Regions from separate parts of the Affinirhizobium capsici genome, predicted to be linked through region 1. Evidence: predicted binding sites of a transcription regulator. Region 1 holds the regulator's gene; each other region holds the start of a gene.

Region 1 (5,538 bases):
AGGAAGATCGACTTTGCTCTCTCCCAATCCAAGGTGTGCGTTCGTGTCCGTCATACTGATCCTCCGATAGGCGGAATGGCGCAGGACGCGCCAGAAAAAACAGAAGCGTTGAAATTAGCTATATGATCTAACGCGCCGTGCCAAGCGTTCCAGACCATGTTTTGTGCGCCGCGAAAGCGAGATGTATCTGCGGGATGAGGATACAGTAAAGACGGCCCGCGCAGATTGTGTTGGATTAAATCGATCCAATATACGAAAGTGTAGGAACCAGCTTTGTCAATGCGTTGACCAATGCACCCTTGCTGTGCAAATCCTCCTTCCAAGACCTTGATCGGCGGGCGGGGGCAAGTTCCGATTGGCACCACCGGCACATGAATCCTTTTGGCAGAATGCTGAAACAGGCCCGCCCAGCGCAACTGATTGGCTGCCAGCAGCGCGACGTGGATCGGGCTCGCCTTTCATGTCGTTTCAGGAGCCCGAATCTCAGAAAGTTGATCAGCTTGCAGAGGTAAAATGCGCCAGTCGGTCTTCTCGCTGGATGCAGCAGGAGGCTGAGAACGGTCTCCTCTTCCTTTTGATTCCAGTCGCGCTCGGAATGGGTGCCATCATCTGGTTCTCTGTCGATAACCGGCCAAGCTACAGCCTTCTCCTCAGCGCCTTGCCGTTTCTGGCGGCAGGCCTTTATTTTCGCCAACGCATCCAAACTTGGGTCTCAGCCTTCGCGTTCCTTATCGGGATTGGTATCTTGGGAATGGTGAGCGCAGCCTGGGAAGAATGTCGCCTTGCAACGGTTATCCTAGACAGTGCCGTCACTACGACGGTGGAAGGCGTAGTGGAAAGACGTGAAGCGGTTGGAGAGAACCGCTGGCGTTACGTTCTGGCAGTGCGCGCAACTAGCCGACCGAAGCTAGGACGCGCACCAACGCGCTTAACACTTACGGTTCGTGGCGCGGCTAAACCGTTTCGCATGGGAGACATTCTTAAAGGAAGAGCAAGGTTATCTCCACCATCCGGCCCTGCTTTGGGAGGACTGAGTGATTTTGCCTTTTCCTCCTATTTTGAAGGCATTGGCGCCAGCGGCTTCTTTTATGGCGTACCAGAAAAGCTTGGCGAGTCTGTCGACGCTCCGGCTCAGGTTGGCTGGCTTAACCTGCTCTATGATTTCCGCAGTCATGTGGGGGATCGCATCCGTAGCCTTGTGCCCGGAGATAAAGGCGCCTTCGCCGCAGCCATCATTACCGATGAGCGGCGAGCTATTTCAGCCCCCGTTCTTGAGGCTTTGCGTGAGGCTGGACTTGCCCACATTGTAGCGATTTCAGGCCTGAACATGGCTCTTGCAGCGGGCATATTTTTTGTGGGTGCCCGTTCCCTGCTGGTTCTGATACCCGGCGCTTCTCAACGGGTTTCGGTGAAAAAGCTGGCGGCTTCTGGCGCTATCGTTATGGTTACCGCCTACTATCTCATATCCGGCTTCGGTGTATCTGCAGAACGCGCGTACATCATGATGGTGGTTATGTTGACAGCTGTTCTGTTCGATCGCCCATCAATCAGCCTCCACAATATAGCCTTGGCAGCGACGCTCATACTTCTGCTCCACCCGTCCAGCATTATGGGTGCGAGTTTCCAGATGTCGTTCGGCGCAACCGCAGCTCTGGTTGCCGGATACAACATCTGGTCAAAACGCAGGCAGGCGCAGGATGGGCTGAGCGCCAATGGCCCCGTTGCTATCGCAGTCTCTTCCATTGCGGCCATCATAGGGGGCACAATCATGACCTCCCTGATTGGAAGTCTCTCGACAGCCATTTTTTCGATTGCCCATTTTAACCAGCTGAGCGGCTATGGCCTAGTTGCCAACCTCGCGACAATGCCATTCATTTCGGCCGTTGTTATGCCAGCTGGATTGCTGGGCATGTTGGCCATGCCCTTTGGGCTTGAAGCGCCTTTCTTTGTTGTAATGGGTTGGGGACTTGAGATCGTCATCAAGGTGGCAACGTTTGTTGCTTCTTGGGAAGGTGGCATAAGCACGGGCAGGGCGCCGCCTTATTTTCTGGCAATGACGTCCCTTGGGTTGGTCCTCGTTATTTGCCTGAGATCGCCACTGCGTTTTGCCGGTGTGTTCCTCCTCGCTAGCGGGATGCTTATCATGCTCTCAGGTATCGGTCGCAATGATCCAGACATGGTTATTGCGGAAGATGGAGAGACGCTGTTGATCCACCGCAAATCCAGTTCCTTCACAAATGAATCAAAATCATCGGGATTTCTGTTCGATAGATGGCGCAACAGCTTGAAGTTGGGCGAGATATTGCCCTCGGCTCGACGTCCCATCGATTTGGAAGTGGACAACGCCATGGAGAGGGCTGAACACGACAAGACGGAAGACACAGCTCCATCAGTGCCACTCGGTAAAACTACGCGACTGCGCTTAACTGAGGAGCAGATCAAAGCGGTCGACAGTGCCGTTCGAAGTGGTCTAAAGGCGATACCGAATGACCAATTCGTTTGCCTTCCCAAATTGCTGTGCCTAACGCAGACAATGGAAGGAGCAAAGATTGCTTTGGTTCAAGATACCCGCTTCTTGGGCTATGCCTGCGATCGTGTCAATTTGGTCATCGCCGCCCGAGCGCCATTCACCAAATGTCGATCAGGCGTCCTCCTAGTGACCACAGCCATTTTGCGAAGAACAGGAACCATCGAGATCCTGTTCAATGGGCAGGCCAATCCTAAGAGCTGGACCTATTCCCCGGCATTCACATCAACGGCAAGAGCATGGGAACTTCACCGCTCCTATGACTGGCGTTCACAGACATATGCCGCAACCGACGACGCAAATTTGGTTCAAACGTGGCTTAGTGGTAGCGGCGGATGAGACCAACCAGACGCCCCTGAACCTTCACCCGTTCTGGAGGGAAAATTCGTGTCTCATAAGCGGGATTCGCTGCTTCGAGTGCAATCGATGCACCCTTGCGTCGGAAACGCTTCAACGTCGCCTCTTCGTCATCCACGAGGGCAACGACAATATCGCCAGGGCTGGCCGTGCTGCCATTGCGGATAATAACCGTATCGCCGTCTAAAATGCCGGCTTCGATCATTGAGTCCCCTCTCACCTCCAAGGCGTAATGTTCTCCCGGTCCAAGCATTTCCATCGGGACGCTGATGGCGTGGGTGTTATTCTGGATCGCCGAAATGGGAACACCCGCCGCGATTCGACCCATTACAGGTATAGAAGCTGAATTGCTCTCATCCGCAGCAGCCTTAACTGGTTGAGGGGTTGCTGGAGCGGGTGGCGCTTTACCTAGAGACCCTTCAATAACGCTAGGAGAAAAGCCTCTTTTGGGGGCCGCACCTGCGCCGAAAGGTTCCGGAAGTTTGATCACTTCCAATGCGCGTGCACGATTCGGTAACCGGCGGATAAATCCACGTTCTTCCAAAGCGGTAATCAGGCGATGTATCCCCGACTTGGAGGCAAGCTCAAGCGCATCCTTCATCTCATCGAAAGAGGGCGGAACACCAGATTCCTTCATGCGAGCGTGAATAAAAAGAAGCAGTTCTTGCTGTTTGCGTGTAAGCATATCCGGCAACCCCATCGGGAAACAAATCCAGAACGGACCCTATATGTTCCAGTTGTGTTCTGCAAGGGCAACTTCGTGCACTTGTATGGAGTGACTCAAGACTCCAAAGTCGACGGACCAGCAAAGCATGGAAAAGAATGATGCGTAACCTCGACCATCTAGTTCTACCTGTTCCGTCACTTACGGCGGCAAGTCGTTTCCTTGGGCGTTTAGGCTTTAATGTCGCGGCTGAAGGTCATCATCCGTTCGGCACATCAAATGCGTGCGTGTTCTTTCCGAACGGCACGTATCTAGAACCTCTTGCAATGAGGGACGAGGGTCTTGCCAGGGCGGCTGCGAATGAGGGGAATGTGTTCACACAACGGCACCTGGAGCAAGGTAGACTTGGCAAGAAGGTAGGCTTGTCTGCATTTGTCCTGGCATCCGATGATGCAGTGGCAGATCATGCCTATTTTGAGCGGCAGCAGTTATCCGCAGGCTCGATGCTAACATTTTCGCGCGAGGCAAAATCTGCCGACGGCAACGCTGTGACCGCAACCTTTAAATTGGCCTTTGCCGACCTGCGTTCTGCCGATCTGTTTGCCTTCACCTGTCAACGAATCAATTCAACGTTGCCTGGCGGCGCGCTTCTTGAGCATCCAAACGGCGCGCTGGGCGTGGCCGAGGTTGTGCTTACAGCTTCTGACTCTGCGGAGGCGTCAGGTCGGATTGAAACCGTCTTGCAGAAGGAACCTGAAGCACAGGAAACCGATATCACGTTTAGGTTGGGGAACAGCTTAATTCGCATTGTGCGCGAGACTTCAGATTACTCCATCTCAAACCAAGATCGATCTTTTCGCGACCTGACGGCCTTGGGGTTTGTCATTGCGGTGAAGAGTCTGACGTCTATCAAAGGCATTCTCACAGCAACCAATGTGTCTTTCGAAAGGAAGGCCGACAGGCTGATTGTCCATTCGCAGCCTGAATTTCCGACAGTCTTGGGCATTGTCGAGCGATCCGACTCGCCTTGATTCTCTCGTGGAGCAATGAAGTTGATCAAGAAGCATGAAGCTAAAGAGCCAGATAGCAATGAAGCGCATCAGCGGCTTTTACGGCTCAATCAACTCCTACTTAACTGTGATAGCGCCACCTTTGCACTGGATGCTTGGTGTACGGAATACGGATCGCAAACGAGTGGGGTCTATGCCGAGCGTTTGGCTGATGAAACGGAAGTCATCGATTCGCAGGTGATAGCCCTTCTTGAGGTGTCTGAGGGCGAGGCACTTGCTTATCGCAGGGTGTATCTGATGTGGGGTGGTGTTGTCCTTGCGGAAGCTGAGAATTGGTACCGCCTCCAAATTTTAAGCAGCACCATGAAGAAGCGTCTTGAGCATACTTCGATTGCATTTGGACGTGCTGTTGAGTCCTTAAATTTTCGCAGAAAACTTCTATCTGCAGAACTGCTCTGGCCTTGTGGTGAAAGCCCTTTGCCGAAAAATGTTCTTCGCCATTCCGCCGTTCTGGAAACTGGGGCAGGCGTTCCCTTCAGCCTTGTCAAGGAGACATACTGCAAGTCTGTTCTCTTCATTTGAGACCCTTGCTAGGCCGTTTGGTGGCTCCCTTGGTGACATCAGCAAACGTCCCTGTTATGGACAAACCGCTTTAGGGCGGCAGTTGCCCGCTAACAAGGAGGGGTTCGATGAGCGTTCACGCCAATGCAAATGTAATAGTGGGCGAGGGTGCTTCTCAGGTTGTATTCGGCAACGATAAGCGCCTCTCGTTGATTTGCGGCCCATGCCAAATGGAAAGCCGCGAACATGCTTTCATGATGGCAGGTGCGATTAAGGACATTTGCGATAAGCTGAACATCGGCCTTGTTTACAAATCATCTTTCGACAAGGCCAACCGCACTTCGCTTTCTGGCAAGCGCGGTATCGGCCTTGATATGGCAATGGAGATTTTCGCCGATCTGAAAAAGGAATTCGGCTTT
Region 2 (5,538 bases), 330 kb from region 1:
ACGTTGCGAGATTGATCGCCGTCGTTCCAAGCGAATGGAAAGGATCGGTTAGTGGATCACTGGAACCATCGCTGCCGGAATCATGCGAAAGACTGTCATGATCGCTATAGACGTAGGACTGGCTGATGACATTGAGCTGGTGGTAATCACCCATGACGCTGAGTACGGGGGAGACGATGCCAACGTCCGTCAAGTTCACAATGTTCGCGGAAACATTGGCTCCGGCGGCAACGACAAGCGCATCATGCGCTGGCGACTTCTCCTCCAACGAAACATCACTCTTTTCCGGCTTCTCGGGTGGTGCGGCAATTCCACGTTCTGGCATTAGCTCATCAAGTATGGGCGGCGCAGATACCATCTGACCATTCATGTAGACGCCGGAAAGCGTGTGGCCGGAAACCGCAAGAGAATGCTCTCCATGCTCGAGTGCTTCCTCGATGGTGACCAGTGAAGCCAATGACTGAGTTTGAACTTGCTGCTGCAGGGTCTGCGCGAAGTCGTGCCCCTCGTGCCAGATGTCTTTCAGTTCTACGAGATTATCCGTGCGATGAAGATCACTGAATGGGGTCTGCGCTGACGCAAGTGCCGTATAGTCCTGTAAGCGCTGATTTACGAATTGAAGATCGACCGTATCCCGCTTGTCATCAACGAGATTAAGGAAATCATCGTCTTGCATTAGGTTGACCTGAACCATGTGCGATATGGCAGAACCCGGCCCCACATGGACTTTCAGAAATTCCGGTGGCTCGTACACGGGTGATGCTATTGGTCGAGGCGTACCGGTTTCGACATCAAAGAAGTAACGCGTGCCACGTGCTTCTTCAGGTAATTGGTCGAGACGCTGGGGAACCCATTTTGCAGGCAGCAGCCTCATATGCGGGCCGACATAATTCACCTGCGGATTATAATCCTCCAATGCAAGATCGGAAGCAAAGCCTGGTGCGAGGGGGGTTATGGGCCCAGAAGGCGTGTCTGGATCATCGACGACAGCGCCGCCATTCGGGGTTTGCCGAAGTCTCATTTCTTCGGTCACCAGATCGAAGTGGCCGATGAAATGGGCGATTATTTCGGTAATCTTGTCTGCGTACATGTCCCCGCCTCCCACGTTTCATCCGCATCCTGGATGCGATCCCTCCCCTCACTGCCAATACGGAAGACGAGGGTGATGTGCACGTGTTTCGAACGTCATTGCTGCACCGGCCTCGCTGTGCCGGTGCAGGCTGTCTTGCTGTTGACGGATGACGTCAGTGGCCGGTGTCTTCGCCGACATTGCTTGTATGCGAGTCACCGCCGATGACACTGCTGTCGATGGCGTTGCTCAGCATGTTTGCACCCTGAACGAACTCGAAGTGGAAGCCCGAATTCGCGAGAATCGCCGAGGCATCGGCCGTGCTCGTGCCGGTTGCGTCGTCGCCCGTCTTGAGGTCCCAGCCCTTGCCGTCCATATCCATGCCGATTGCGCCATGCGCTTCGCCTGCATTGGCCGACAGATGGTTTTCCGCACCGGAATTCTCCATCCGAACTTCCCAAGCAGCATCCTGATCGGCGAGGTGGTTGGCCTGAACCGCGCTGAAGCCTGAGTCATTGCCCTCACCATTCAGCGAGCCATTCAGGATGTTGTCGACATCGAGCGTAAACGAGAAATCATCACCAAGATTGAAGGTGAGATCGCCGCCTGCGATACCCAAATTGCCGAAGTCTTTTACATCTTCGAGCACTGCAAAATCAGTATCGCTGCTGTTGAAGCTACCCGTTGCCGTATGATCATCGGTCACCGAATGATTGTCCGTGATCGTTTTAATGTCCGTATCGGTTTCGGTATTGGTATGCGTGAATGACTTGCTGTCATAGCTCCAGTCATAATCTGAGCTGACCTTGGTCTCGGTATTGGTGATGATCTGGGTATCATTGTCCGAGATATTGTCATTGTCGGAGATGGACTTGCTGTCATAGCTCCAATCATAACTGTTATCGCGGTTTGAACCGTTGTTCAGCTCAAGATTGGCCTTAAGATCGAGATCAACGCTGTTGTCGGTGTTGTTGCGGTTATCGCCATTGGCCATTCCGCCGACATAACCTGTCGAGCCATCGTCAACTTCAGTCGAGTTGATAGCACTGTTGGCGAAACCTTCTGCGAGAGCGCCAACAGCCGTGGTGTTTGTTTCGTTGGAACCGTGAGGGTAAGACATGCCATTCCTCCTTCGTTGATGACCGGAGCGCAGACACAATCCCTTTCATCTTCAACGGGACTTTTGTGCTTAAAATGCTCCGAATTTGGGATGCAGGCGTGCACTTCACACAAACGCCTGCGGCGATGCTTTCCGGGGAGAAGACACAGATAAGCAATCCGCAAAGCTATACATGCGGCGGATGCACCGTGATTTCGTTACCGGCGTTGAGATCGGAGCGAACCATTCCCTTTACTCGTTACACCGGCGGTTCCATCCGATGCCCCAACTCAACCGCAATTCGAATTGTCTTGATAGACACGAAATCTGATTAGCCCATTCAATACGGCAAACGAGGCCCTGGCTTAGCTAGCAGTGGAGGTAGTGACAGCGGTGGTATCTTGTCACTGAGTGAAACGGCGGTGAAATCGTTACGGACCAGAGTGGGCTAGTCAGTTCGCGTAATGCGCCCCACCGTTTGCTTTAGGAAGATCAACGCTGGTTGATACCACTATAGTTAATGCGAAATCAGCGCGAAGAATCAGAGCGCTAGATCGAGAACTCCCAAGAAAGCAATACAGGTTGGAGCCAGATAACCCAAAATGGTGATTGGTACCCCCAATATTTTCGTCTAACATTCATAATAAATAATTAATAAGAGCCGGCTGAGTTAGGGAAGTCACAAGTCGTCAGTTTCATTGGGGGGCAGTGATGTTTATGACAGAGTCTCACGAACCAAGGAATACCAGGGATTTCGCTCACAAGATCGGGCCCAGCACCATTGCGATGATCTCGGCAAGTGATCTCCTGGCAGAATGTATTACGGAAGTACTATCCAAAAATTTTGCGGACCACGAAATTCTTCGCATGCGTTCTGTTTATGACCAGCGTCATGCGGAACTCATGTCTTCTCAACTGATTTTGCTCTACAGGCCAAGCGCGAGCGACGTCCTGCATATCATAGATTTATTTGACGAGAACGATATGGATGCCTCTGTAGGAATTGTGGTGGAGAGCCTTGATGCCGCGGAGAATCTGTTGCGTTCATTGCCGGAAAACAACGTTATCAACGGTATTCTACCCTTGGACATGCGTCTTGACGTGTTCATGGCGACTATACAACTGCTGATGAAGGGCGGTGAGCATTTTCCGTCCGCCTTGCTGCAACGTCTGCGCCGAACTTCCCAACCCGCAATTCTTCCGAACCTGGATGCTGAGAGGCACACCTCTCCATCAACCAGTCTCTCTCGATTTGCTTCCGGGGCAATGGCTTTGACAGCGCGCGAGATCCAGATTTTGGATCTGCTCTGTAAAGGTACGCAGAACAAGATTATTGCAGACCGTCTCCGTGTATCCGAGAACACCGTCAAGGTACACATCCGAAACATCTATAAAAAGATGCACGTGCGCAATCGCACCGAAGCTGCGTCTCGCTTTTTCGATATGGATCGAAATGGGGAAGGCTGAGGATATGGCGCTAGCGTAGGACGCAGCGTGCCTTCTGGCCAAACCCGCTGGGCGTGCAGATATAAGGTGAAGCCGAAAACTGATGTGGCTCAACGGGCGTGAGCGCTGCCGTTTGCATCGGGTCAATGAGAGTGGCGCTCACGACCTTCAGTTTGCGGACTGGTTTTTGGAGATCGGATGCAGAAGGTTTAGGAGCGACCGCTGCATGCGAGGCGGGATCTGGCGATAGGGATGAGCAGGAGGAAATCGACCCGACTGTAGCCACAATCCCCATCAGCATGACGAATTCTGAAATTCGGGCCAAAGGCCTTCTCCTTATCCTCACCCGCTACGTTGAGAGCGCGGTTATGGATACCGCTCGCTTCAACAGTACTAGGCTTAGTTCTTAAGCTACTCCATTTTAGTGATAACATTATTGATTATTGATTAACTTTTATCCTCGTGGCTCAATAACTCAATGATTTCCGCAGTATCGCCGGTTTGAACGGGGCGTCTTTCGCCACGCTGGAACCCTCATGTTTGCAGTAGCCGTGTTGGAGTGGGTGCTATGAGTCGAATTCTTTCCGTTCGAGATGGGTTTCAGAAGCAAACCGGTACTGCCGTTGCAGCCGACGCGCTGGTCCTAGGCGGAGCGGGCTTCTTTGGGTCGCATCTTTGTGAGCGCTTGCTCAACGACAGCTTCAGCGTCGCCTGCATTGACAACTTTTCCACCGGACGTCGAAGCAATATTGCGCATCTGGCGACAAGACAGGGTTTCACTGCAATTCACCACGATGTCCGCCTTCCTTTCAAAGCGGAGGCGCCGCTCATTTTCAATCTGGCCTCCCCCGCCTCACCCATTGATTACCAACGTGATCCGATTGGAACCCTCACGACCAATGTCATCGGAGCCATTAACTGCCTCAACCTGGCGAAACGGAACCGTGCGGTTGTGGTGCAAGCCTCCACCTCCGAGGTTTATGGCGATCCCTTCCAACACCCGCAACAGGAAGGCTATTGGGGTAACGTGAACCCGATTGGACCACGTGCCTGCTATGACGAAGGCAAACGCAGCGCAGAAACCCTGTTTTTCGACTATCACCGCATGCATCAGGTGAAAATCAAGGTGATCCGGATTTTCAACACATATGGCCCGCGCATGCGGCTGGATGATGGACGCGTCGTTTCAAACTTTATCGTGCAGGCTCTGAAAAACGAGGATATGACTATCTATGGCGACGGACTGCAGACGAGATCCCTTTGCTACGTCGATGACCTCGTAGAAGGTTTCATTCGGATGAGCCGCACCGATGACCAGGTGACCGGCCCGACCAATCTTGGTAATCCGGTCGAATATCCCGTCCTACAATTGGCGCATATTATTCGCGCATTGACGGGTTCACGCTCTCGTATCGTGCACTTGCCCGCAGCAGTCGACGACCCGCGACAGCGCCGGCCGGATATTGCCAAGGCTCAAGCCGAACTCGATTGGAAACCTACTGTCCAGGTGGAGGAGGGGCTAAAGCGCACAGTCCGTTATTTCGAAAGAGTGCTGGCCCAAGCCGACAACTTCCACAGCTCGTTCGAGGTGGCGTGATATGGTTCAGCATGTCCTCGTCACCGGGGGCGCTGGCTTTATCGGCAGCCATATCTGCAAAGCGCTTCGCCATGCCGGTTTTACACCCGTAGTTTACGATAATCTCTCAACCGGCCATGCTAATCAGGTGCGGTGGGGGCCTTTGATCACCGCCGACCTCGGCGATAGCACCCGACTTTTAGGGTGCCTGGATACCTATCGTCCCTTAGCCGTCGTTCATTGCGCCGCCAGCGCATATGTCGGAGAATCCATTGAAAACCCCCGACGCTACTATGAAAATAATGTCGTTAAGGGTCTCTGTCTTCTGTCATCCTGCCTTGATGCAGG
Region 3 (5,538 bases), on a different contig from region 1:
CGACAAACAGGCGGGTGACGAAATCCTCGTCGCGCGTTGCCATTCCAGAACGGCCCTTGCCGCCGCGACGTTGCGCACGATAGGTCGTCAGCGGCACACGCTTGATGTAACCGAGGTGCGAAACCGTCACCACCATGTCTTCGCGGGCGATGAGATCCTCATCGTCCATATCCGGTCCGCCGTCCATGATTTCCGTCCGGCGCGGTGTGCCAAACTCATCGCGAACAGCCGTCAACTCGTCCTTGACGATCTGTTGAATGCGAATCCGCGAGGAGAGAATGTCCAGATAATCGCTGATCTCCGCACCGATCTTGTTCAATTCATCGGCGATTTCATCGCGACCAAGGGCGGTGAGGCGTGCCAGACGCAGTTCGAGGATCGCCCTCGCCTGCTCTTCGGACAGATTATATGTACCATCATCATTGATGCGGTGGCGTGGGTCATCGATCAGACGGATGAGCGCATCTACATCCTTCGCAGGCCAACGCCGCTCCATCAACTGCTCGCGTGCAGTCTGCGGATCGGGCGCACGACGGATGAGGTTGATGACCTCATCGATATTGGCGACAGAAATCGCCAGACCAACCAAGACATGCGCACGCTCACGTGCCTTGCGAAGCAGATATTTCGTGCGGCGGCTGACGACCTCTTCGCGGAAGGTGACAAAGGCCTTCAACATATCGAGCAGTGTCAACTGCTCAGGCTTACCGCCGTTAAGTGCCACCATGTTGCAGCCAAACGATGTCTGCAGTGGTGTATAGCGATATAGCTGGTTCAGGATGACATCGGCATTCGCATCGCGCTTCAACTCGATAACGACACGGTAACCTTGCCGGTCGGACTCGTCGCGTAGATCCGATATGCCTTCGATCCGCTTGTCCCGAACAAGTTCGGCGATCTTCTCGATCATCGTCGCCTTGTTCACCTGATAGGGAACCTCGGTGATGATGATCTGCTCACGATCCCCGCGCATCGGCTCGACATGCGCACGGCCACGCATGATGACAGAACCGCGACCCGTCTCGTAAGCGGATTTGATGCCTGAGCGACCGAGGATCAAAGCACCCGTCGGAAAGTCCGGCCCGGGTATGATCTGCATCAAGTCGGGCAATTCAATCGAAGGGTTGTCGATGAGGGCCACACAGCCGTCAATCACCTCAACAAGGTTATGCGGCGGGATGTTCGTCGCCATACCAACCGCGATACCGCCAGCCCCGTTGACCAGAAGGTTGGGGAACTTGGCTGGAACAACGACCGGCTCCGACAGGGTGCCATCATAGTTGTCGCGGAAATCGACCGTTTCCTTATCCAAATCGTCGAGCAACGAATGGGCAGCCTTTTGCAGGCGGCATTCGGTGTAGCGCTCAGCGGCTGGTGGATCGCCGTCGATCGAGCCGAAATTGCCCTGACCGTCGATCAAAGGCAGGCGCAAGGACCAGTCCTGGGCCATACGCGCCAAAGCGTCGTAAATCGCGGCGTTCCCGTGCGGATGGTATTTACCCATCACGTCCCCGGTTACGCGCGCGCATTTCACGTATTTCTTATTCCAATCGATGCCCAGTTCGGACATGCCATAAAGAATACGGCGGTGAACTGGCTTAAGGCCGTCACGAACGTCGGGCAGCGCACGGCTCACGATAACGCTCATCGCGTAATCGAGATAGGAACGCTGCATCTCTTCCATAATGGAAATGGGTTCGATGCCAGGTGGCAGCTTTCCGCCGCCAGGAGTGCTCTGTTCAGTCAAATCGGATACGATCTCTGTTCGGAATCAGTCTGGTGTATATAGCCGATGTCCTATTCAAACGCCAATTTTGAGGCGGGTTTTGAACAGTTCTTTGCGGCTGCGATATGGCCGGAAACATAGTCAGGCAGCGTTAGATAAGACATGTGCCGTTTCCCACAGTCAAAGGCTGTAGCAGGTACTCAACACAATGGCCACCTTTGCTTCTCAGCGGCCTGCTTTTACCGTAAAGCTGAATTCTAGACTCGCAGCACCATAAGATAAGAATGAGGGAAAAATGGCCACCACAGACAGCATCATGAGCGCGTTCACCACGCTGCTGGTGACATTGGACCCACCTGGTCTCGCGCCGATCTTCCTTGGCCTGACCGCCGGAATGGATCGCATCCACCGTAGACAGGTCGCTGTTCGCGGCACCATGATCGCATTCATTATTCTAGCAACCTTCGCGATATTCGGCGCAGGTATTCTATCTCTCCTCGGCATTTCCATGGGTGCTTTCCGCATCGCGGGCGGCCTTCTCCTGTTTTGGATTGCGTTCGAGATGATTTTCCAGAAGCGTCAGGAGAGAAAAGAAGAAACCTCCAAGGTCGCGATTACGATCGACCACATTCAGCATATCGCTGTGTTCCCGCTCGCCTTGCCGCTGATCGCAGGTCCTGGTGCAATTTCTGCAACGGTGCTTCTGGCGGGTTCATTTTCGGCGCCCCTGGATCGCACGCTGCTGATCGCTATGCTGGCAATCTGTATGGGCGCTGTACTTGCTGCACTTATTGTCGCGGAAAAGCTGGACCGCTTCTTAGGAATGACGGGACGTGCATTGCTCACTCGTCTTCTCGGTGTGCTGCTGGCCGCACTATCGGTTCAGTTCGTCGTTGATGGAATCAAATCGGCTTTCAATACTTGAAAATCTTACCAACAAAAAAAGCGGCCAAGTCATGCTCGACCGCTTATTACATGAAATGAATCAGAACGGGATGTCATCATCAAGATCGCGGGCAAATCCACCACCGCCGCCGCCAGCGGAAGAGCCGCCACGGCTGGAACCGGAAGAACCACGATCATAGTCATCGCCGTAACCGCCACCAAAGTCACCACCCGAAGAGCTGCCGCGGCCACCACCGTAGCCTCCGCTTCCACCAGCACCGCCACCTTCCCCGCGCCCATCCAGCATGGTGAGCGTTGAGTTGAAGCCTTGTAGCACGATTTCGGTGGAATAGCGATCATTGCCATTCTGATCCTGCCACTTGCGAGTCTGCAACTGGCCCTCAATGTACAGCTTTGCGCCCTTCTTTATGTACTGCTCAACGACCTTGCAAAGACCTTCGTTAAACACAACAACTGTGTGCCATTCCGTCTTTTCGCGGCGTTCGCCACTATTGCGGTCTCGCCAGCTTTCAGACGTTGCGATGCGTAGGTTGGCGATTGGGCGACCATCCTGGGTACGGCGAATTTCAGGGTCTGCGCCCACATTCCCGATCAAGATTACCTTGTTGACGCTACCTGCCATTTCATCACCTTGTCTGCCACTTGGTGGCATAGTCCAATTTGCGTTTTCCGCACTCTACTCCATCGCCGGTGCGACGCGGTCAGGATAAGATGTTAATCCACAGTAAATGAGCGCAAAAATTGTTCTTTATTTGTTCTAATAATTCTCTATGATCCTGTCAACTCAATCGAACGTAGAGGTGACGCGGAGGCATAAACCTCCCCGCCGACGCCTCGACAGCCGCCGATCTATCACTACATAACGGACTGACCTCCCACAGAGCCTGGTTAAAATGAGCGAACTCAAGACGATCTCCATTCGCGGCGCGCGCGAACATAACCTCAAAGGTATTGACCTCGACCTGCCCCGCAACAGCCTGATCGTGATGACCGGTCTTTCAGGCTCAGGCAAATCGTCGCTCGCCTTCGATACCATTTATGCCGAAGGCCAGCGCCGCTACGTGGAAAGCCTCTCTGCTTATGCGCGCCAGTTTCTTGAAATGATGCAAAAACCGGATGTGGACCAGATTGACGGTCTATCTCCGGCAATTTCCATCGAGCAGAAAACCACTTCGAAGAACCCGCGCTCGACAGTCGGTACAGTCACGGAAATCTATGACTATATGCGCCTTCTGTTTGCGCGTGTCGGTGTACCTTACTCCCCTGCGACAGGACTTCCCATCGAAAGCCAGACTGTGAGCCAGATGGTGGATCGTGTGCTGGCGCTTGGCGAAGGAACGCGTCTCTACATCCTTGCACCACTCGTGCGTGGTCGAAAGGGTGAATATAAAAAAGAACTGGCTGACCTTATGAAAAAGGGCTTCCAGCGCGTGAAAGTGGACGGTCAGTTTTACGAAATTGCTGAAGTCCCCGCTCTCGACAAGAAGTACAAGCACGATATCGACGTCGTGGTAGACCGTGTCGTGGTGCGTAACGATATCAGCGCACGTTTGGCAGATAGTCTTGAGACCTGCCTTAGGCTGGCAGATGGTTTGGCCGTTGCGGAATTTGCGGATAAACCGCTGCCTCCAGAAGAAACATCGGCTGGCGGTTCCGCCAACAAGTCGCTGAACGAAACGCACGAGCGCGTTCTCTTTTCAGAAAAATTTGCCTGCCCCGTATCAGGCTTTACCATCCCGGAAATCGAGCCCCGTCTGTTCTCCTTCAACAACCCATTCGGTGCCTGCCCCACTTGTGATGGTCTTGGCGCTCAGCAAAAGGTCGATGAGAATCTGATTGTTCCTGAACCGGAACGAACCTTGAAAGATGGCGCCTTGGCTCCGTGGGCCAAGTCCACCTCTCCTTATTACAATCAAACCCTCGAAGGTCTTGGTAAAGTCTTCGGCTTCAAGCTTTCGGATCGCTGGTCGAAACTTTCGGCAGAGGCCAAGCGTGCAATTCTTCAGGGAACGGAAGAGAAGATCGAGTTCAATTATGCCGATGGCGCTCGATCCTATAAAACGACCAAAACCTTCGAAGGCATCGTCCCAAACCTAGAGAGGCGCTGGAAGGAAACGGATAGCGCCTGGGCTCGCGAGGAAATTGAGCGTTATATGTCTGCAGCGCCCTGCCCGGCGTGCAATGGCTTCCGGTTGAAGCCAGAAGCGCTGGCAGTCAAGATCGATTATATGCATATCGGTCACGTTACCGAAATGTCGATCAAGAAGGCGCGTGACTGGTTCGAAGTTCTGCCCTCAAAGCTCAATACGAAGCAAAACGAGATTGCGGTTCGTATTCTCAAGGAAATCCGCGAACGTCTGCGGTTTCTGAACGATGTCGGTCTCGATTATCTCAGTCTGTCGCGCAATTCGGGCACGCTTTCCGGCGGTGAAAGCCAGCGCATTCGTTTGGCCTCACAGATTGGCTCAGGTTTGACTGGCGTTCTCTATGTTCTGGATGAGCCATCTATTGGTTTGCACCAGAGAGACAATGCACGCCTGCTCGATACGCTGAAGCACCTGCGAGACATCGGAAACACCGTTCTCGTGGTCGAGCATGATGAAGATGCGATCCTCACGGCAGATTACGTGGTTGATATTGGCCCCGCTGCGGGCATTCATGGCGGCCAGGTGATCGCTGAGGGAACGCCGCAACAGGTTATGGATAACCCCAATTCGCTGACAGGCAAATATCTGTCGGGCGAGCTTGGCGTAGCGGTTCCTGCAGAACGGCGTAAGCCTAAGAAGGGCAGAGAGATCAAGGTTGTTGGCGCTAAGGGCAATAACCTGAAGAACGTTACAGCGTCGGTCCCGCTCGGCCTCTTCACAGCTGTGACTGGTGTATCGGGCGGTGGAAAATCGACCTTC
Region 4 (5,538 bases), on a different contig from region 1:
CATCTATTCCAAGCTCGACCAGGATATTGCCTCGCTGCTGATGTCCATCAATGCCGTGAAGGGCGTGGAGATCGGTGAAGGCTTTGCCTCCGCTGAACTGAGCGGTGAAGAAAACGCCGATGAAATGCGCATGGGCAATGATGGCAAGCCGCTTTTCCTCTCCAACCATGCAGGCGGCGTGCTGGGCGGCATTTCCACGGGCCAACCGATTGTGGCGCGCTTTGCCGTGAAGCCAACATCCTCCATCCTGACCGAGCGCCAGTCCATCGATGCGGATGGCCAGAATGTGGAAGTACGCACCAAGGGCCGGCACGACCCCTGCGTTGGCATTCGCGCCGCGCCGATTGGCGAAGCCATGGTAGCCTGCGCCCTCGCCGACCATTACCTGCGCGACCGCGGGCAGACCGGCAAGGTGCGCTAAGCTTTATTTGCCAACGATCATGGCCATGCCGACAGAGCGCGGTGCGGTCTCCTTGAAGCCGAACTGCTGATAGAGCCTGTTTGCCGGTACATCCGCAATCAGGCTCACATAGGCGGTTTCCGGGAAAGCTTTGCGAATGTGATCCGTCAGAGCCGCCATGATGCGCTTGCCCAAGCCTTTGCCCTGATGGGCGGGATCGACAGCAATATCGGTGATCTGGAAGAAGCAGCCACCATCACCAATGATGCGGCCCATGCCGACAACCTCATTTCCTAGAAAAACCGTGACGCCGAACTGCGTATTCGGCAGGCCCTTTTCCGCCGCTTCTCGCGAGAAAGGTGTGAGGCCAGCAATCAAGCGTAGCCGCATGTAATCGTCCAACGCAACGACACGCGGTTCGACATGGTACTCATCTTCAGCCATCATCGTTTCCTGTCCAACCCGGCAGATAATCCACCGTCTCCACGCCGGTGAAGCGTGCAAGGCGCGCAAGTTCCGCCTCCAGTCGCGACAAGCGTCCCGCCGAAAGCCTGACGCCCGGCTCCAGCCATAGACGCTTGACGGCAAGAACGCTGGCCTTCCGCTCCGCCTTCACATCGATACGGCCGATCATGCGGTTTCCCTCCAGAAGCGGGAAGACATAATAGCCATATTTTCGCTGCGGCTCCGGCACGAAGATCTCAATTCGGTAGTTGAAGCCGAAGAGACGCTCGGCACGATCCCTGTCCCTCAGCACTGGATCGAACGGTGAAAGCACCCGCAGGCGCGCAGGCGGCTCGGGCGCGTTCATCAGCTCGGCTATACGATCTGCAAATGCATAAGACTGGCGCTGGCGGCCATCGACGCACATGATGCTCGCCGGCTGCAATTCCTCAAGGTGACTATCCACCCAGGCCTTTGCTTCCTGCGGCTTGATGATATCCCAGAAGGCGGCAAGTTCGCCGGATGTCGCAAAGCCTAACCGTTCCAGGGCCGAGCGGCAGGCCCAATCCACGAGATCTGCCTCGGTGACTTCGGCCTCGTAATCCGCCTTCGGGATCACCCGCTCTGCAAGGTCATAGACTTTCTGGAAGTTTTCGCGCCGCGTGATGGCCAGATGGCCGGTATGCCAAAGGAACTCCAGCGCAGTTTTGGAGGGATGCCAGTTCCACCAGCCGCCGGACTTGTGATCTTCAGCCTTTACATCGCGAGACATGACAGCGCCAGATTCGCGCACACGGGCCAGCGTCTGTTCAAAGGCCGTATCAAAACCCTCCCCTTGCCAGCGCCGCCAGCGCTCCAGAATGATCGGCTCACGCCGCCGAAAGCGATGCTTCCAGTAGCGGAAAAAGGCGGATGGAATGATGGAGGCATCATGCGTCCAGTGTTCGAACAGGCTGCGTTCCCGCTCCAAAAGCCGCGTCAGATCCTCGCGACGATACGTCTGGTTGCGCGAAAAGAGAATTTGATGATGGGCACGCTCCACGGTCTGCACGCTATCGACCTGCACAAAGCCGATGGTTTCGATCAAGTGTTGAAGGCCCTGCCAGCCCAAAGCACGGTTGGGCGCGGCGGAAAGGCCTTGGCGTTCCAGAAAGATGTTACGGGCCAGCAGATTGTCGAGCAGAATCGTCATGGTTGCAGGCTAGCCCGCGTTCTTCTTTTGTTCAATAGCGCACCCTGTCGAAAAACATTGGCCGCGGCAAGGACCATCGTTATAGAAGCCATAAACAAGACCTACGGGATCAACAGCGCGTGCGCATCACATTCGACAATGCCAGCCTTTCCTTCGGCAAGCACATGGCGCTGCATCCGCTTTCGCTGGTGCTGACGGAGAACCGTGTGGGTGTGATTGGCCTGAACGGTTCCGGCAAGACGAGCTTTGCGCGCCTGATCAATGGCCTTGCCAAGCCAACCACCGGGCGCGTGACGCTTGATGGGTTGGATACCGTCGTCGATGAGGCGAAGGTGCGGGCGGCAACCGGCTTTATTTTCCAGAACCCCGGCAATCAGATCATTCTGCCGATCATTCGGGAAGACATTGCGCTTGGGTTGAAAAGCCGCGGACTGAAGGGAAAAGAGGTCGAGGACCGGGTGGAGGCCGTGCTTGCCCGCTTTGGCTTGACCGAGCTTGCCGACCGGCGCCCGCATGAACTTTCCGGCGGGCAATTGCAGCTTGCCGCGCTGGCCGCTGTCATGGTGACAGAGCCGAAGCTTCTGATTTTCGATGAGCCGACCAATCAGCTCGATTTACGCAATCGGGGTTTGGTTAAGCGCACTCTGGCAAGCCTTACCGAGCAGGCCATCGTCATCAGCCATGATCTTGACCTGCTGGCGGATTTTCCCCGTGTTCTCTTGTTTCATGAGGGGCAGATTGTTTTTGATGGGGCAGCTGGGGATGCCATTGCCCGCTACCGCGAGATTGCCGAATGCTGACCAGCCTGCATATGGAAGGCAATAGCTGGCTGCACCGTGCGCCTGCGGGCTACAAGCTGTTCGGCCTGCTTGTGCTCAGCATTATCCTTACCCTGTTGAAAAGCCCTGTTGTGCTTGGGTTTGCGCTTCTTGCGGCGCTTCTGCTTGCCATGCAGGTGGGGCTGACGCCTGGTCCCCTCTGGCAGCGCATCAAGCCGGTTCTCTTCACCATCGCGCTTCTGGCACTGGTGAACTACGTCGTCGTGTCCCCGAGGGAGGCACTGGTGACGATACTGCGCCTGCCTGCCATCGTCGTGCTGGCCAGCATTGTGACCGCGACGACTTCGCTTTCCGCCTTCATGGATTGCCTCACCAAGGCTGCGCAACCGCTGGAACGGCTGGGCCTTTTTCGTGCTGCCGATGTGGGGCTCGCCTTGGGTCTGGTTCTTCGCTTCGTGCCGGAAATCGCTGCACGGCATGAAACGTTGCGCGAGGCGCATAAGGCACGCGGCATTCCCTACCGGCTGCACCGCGCCATTGGGCCGCTGATTATCGCCACGCTGAAGGATGCGGATAGCATTGCCGAGGCAATTGACGCGCGCGGCATTCGCGGCCAGAAAAGCGCACAACAAGAATAAATTTTTGAGGCTCTTCGCCTTCGAGGGAGACTTTCATGAATACAAGAGATCTCGTGCTTGCGGCGCTTTTCACCGCTATCATCATCGTTCTTGGCCTTATTCCGCCAGTCACCATTGCTCTTATTCCCGTTCCCATCACGGCGCAGAGCATGGGCGTCATGCTGGCGGGCTGCATTATCGGCGCCAAGCGCGGCGCCCTGGCCTATGCGCTTCTGGTGGTTCTGGTGGCCGTTGGCCTGCCGGTTCTGGCGGGCGGCCGCGGGGGCCTTGCCGTGTTGATGGGGCCGACCGGCGGCTACATTTTCGGCTGGATCATCGGTAGCTTTGTGGCAGGTCTCGTGGCGCAGCAGTTTGTGCGTGAAGGCCAGACGGCAGCACGCCAGTTCGGCGGCTTCCTGATTGCCAGCCTCATCGGCGGCATTGTCGTGGTCTATGCCATTGGGATGCCGTGGCTCTCAATGGTTTCAGGCACACCGTTCGACAAGGTGGTGATGGGTTCGCTGGCATTCATTCCCGGCGATCTCCTGAAGGCCGTGATTGCCGCACTGGCAGCGCGTGCGGTGATGGTGGGCTATCCGCTTTTGCCTCAGAGAGCTTAATCGAGGTATTTATACAGCCAATCGCGAAGCTCCTCGGGAAGCGGCACAGCCTTGCCGCTTTCATCGTTGCAGGCAGTCCAGACCACCTCTGCCTCGGCCACCCGTTCATCGCCGCGATACATGATGATGACGAAACCTGCCGATCTGCCGCCAATCTTGCTGACGCGCACCGTGCATTCTACCCGTTCGCCGAAGTGGAGCGCGCGAAGCAACGTGCAGGACACTTTCGAGACATAGAAAGCGGGATCGGATGATGCTGGTTGTCGCGTGGCCCAGAACCGGGACAGCGCCTCTTCCGCATGGGTGATGTAGGCGGCACTGAACATCTCGCCGCGCAAGCCGACATCCCTGAACGGCACTTCGAAAACATTGGCTTTCATTCTTATCCCCCCGCTCCGGCTATCATTTAAGTACAGGCTCTCGCGGCGCACAAGTTAGCAAACCTGAGAGAACGGTTGGCGGCGCTTGAAATTACGCCGCTTCTTTGCCATTTCGAAAGCGCCCGCTTTCATTCGAGGCGGCAGGAGGCAAAAGCCCATGACGACCCGCCTGTACGAACACAAGATTTTCCTTGAACACAACACGCCCGAAGGCCATCCAGAGCGGGCCGATCGCCTGCGCTCACTGCACATCGCGCTGGAGCATCCGAATTTTGAGCGGTTGGAGCGGTTGGATGCACCGCAGGCCAATGAAGATGCCGTCTTGCTCGCGCACCCGGAAAGCCATCTCACCTCCGTGATGCGGGAAATTCCCGAAGAAGATGACCGGATCCGCCAGATCGAGGCGGATACCTATGTGAGCCAGAAAAGCTTGCAGGCGGCGCTCACGGGCATTGGCGGTGCACTGGCTGCCGTGGATGATGTGTTTACCGGCAAGGCGGATAATGTGTTCGTGGCGTCTCGCCCACCCGGCCACCATGCGGAAAAGACGAAGGCCATGGGCTTCTGTCTCTTCAACAATGTGGCGATTGCCGCCCGCCATGCGCAGAAAACCTATGGCGTGGAACGTGTAGCCATTGTCGATTGGGACGTGCACCACGGCAACGGAACCCAGGATATTTTCTGGAACGATCCGTCTGTTCTCTTCTGCTCAACACACCAGATGCCGCTTTACCCCTGGAGCGGTGAAGTGAAGGAAACCGGCGAGCACAATAATATCGTCAATGCGCCTCTCGAAACGAATTCGGCGGGCGAGCATTTTCGTGAAGCCTTTTCCAGCCGCGTTCTGCCCGCGCTTCATAACTTCCGGCCCGATTTCATTCTGATTTCCGCCGGTTTCGATGCGCATCATCGCGATCCGCTGGCCCAGATCAATCTGGTTGGTGACGATTTTGATTGGGCGACAGGCCGCTTGATGGAGATTGCTGGCCGATATGCCGATAACAGGCTCGTCAGCCTGCTGGAGGGCGGCTATGATCTGGAAGGGCTGGCGGAATCGGCTGGCCTCCACATTTGCAGATTGATGAAGGGTTGAGAATGGCAGACGG

Evidence for each region. Region 1 encodes LexA, which represses DNA repair genes until DNA is damaged. Its sites were predicted from a motif close to TGTTCNNNNTGTGTTCNG; they were not measured.
Region 2: the regulator LexA is predicted to act here: its motif matches at 2,254-2,271, upstream of AC0JZ1_RS00840 (fibrinogen-binding protein).
Region 3: the regulator LexA is predicted to act here: its motif matches at 3,375-3,392, upstream of uvrA (excinuclease ABC subunit UvrA).
Region 4: the regulator LexA is predicted to act here: its motif matches at 2,054-2,071, upstream of AC0JZ1_RS12190 (energy-coupling factor ABC transporter ATP-binding protein).

What each region holds. Positions count from the first base shown of each region.
Region 1 covers NZ_CDRNXD010000002.1:490,123-495,660, forward strand. Annotated here, with positions in the region: gene gltA (citrate synthase) at 1-54, opposite strand, end outside; gene AC0JZ1_RS02160 (ComEC/Rec2 family competence protein) at 461-2,866, shown strand; gene lexA (transcriptional repressor LexA) at 2,847-3,569, opposite strand; gene AC0JZ1_RS02170 (VOC family protein) at 3,710-4,579, shown strand; gene AC0JZ1_RS02175 (hypothetical protein) at 4,601-5,140, shown strand; gene kdsA (3-deoxy-8-phosphooctulonate synthase) at 5,248-5,538, shown strand, end outside.
Region 2 covers NZ_CDRNXD010000002.1:164,151-169,688, reverse strand. Annotated here, with positions in the region: gene AC0JZ1_RS00845 (hypothetical protein) at 1-1,090, opposite strand, end outside; gene AC0JZ1_RS00840 (fibrinogen-binding protein) at 1,245-2,189, opposite strand; gene AC0JZ1_RS00835 (LuxR C-terminal-related transcriptional regulator) at 2,880-3,635, shown strand; gene AC0JZ1_RS00830 (UDP-glucuronic acid decarboxylase family protein) at 4,183-5,211, shown strand; gene galE (UDP-glucose 4-epimerase GalE) at 5,213-5,538, shown strand, end outside.
Region 3 covers NZ_CDRNXD010000004.1:1,086,879-1,092,416, reverse strand. Annotated here, with positions in the region: gene gyrA (DNA gyrase subunit A) at 1-1,747, opposite strand, end outside; gene AC0JZ1_RS08635 (MarC family protein) at 2,022-2,651, shown strand; gene AC0JZ1_RS08630 (single-stranded DNA-binding protein) at 2,712-3,254, opposite strand; gene uvrA (excinuclease ABC subunit UvrA) at 3,526-5,538, shown strand, end outside.
Region 4 covers NZ_CDRNXD010000004.1:1,812,099-1,817,636, forward strand. Annotated here, with positions in the region: gene aroC (chorismate synthase) at 1-421, shown strand, start outside; gene AC0JZ1_RS12180 (GNAT family N-acetyltransferase) at 425-847, opposite strand; gene AC0JZ1_RS12185 (winged helix-turn-helix domain-containing protein) at 837-2,036, opposite strand; gene AC0JZ1_RS12190 (energy-coupling factor ABC transporter ATP-binding protein) at 2,156-2,836, shown strand; gene AC0JZ1_RS12195 (energy-coupling factor transporter transmembrane component T family protein) at 2,830-3,453, shown strand; gene AC0JZ1_RS12200 (biotin transporter BioY) at 3,489-4,052, shown strand; gene AC0JZ1_RS12205 (acyl-CoA thioesterase) at 4,049-4,432, opposite strand; gene AC0JZ1_RS12210 (histone deacetylase family protein) at 4,590-5,525, shown strand; gene AC0JZ1_RS12215 (exodeoxyribonuclease VII small subunit) at 5,528-5,538, shown strand, end outside.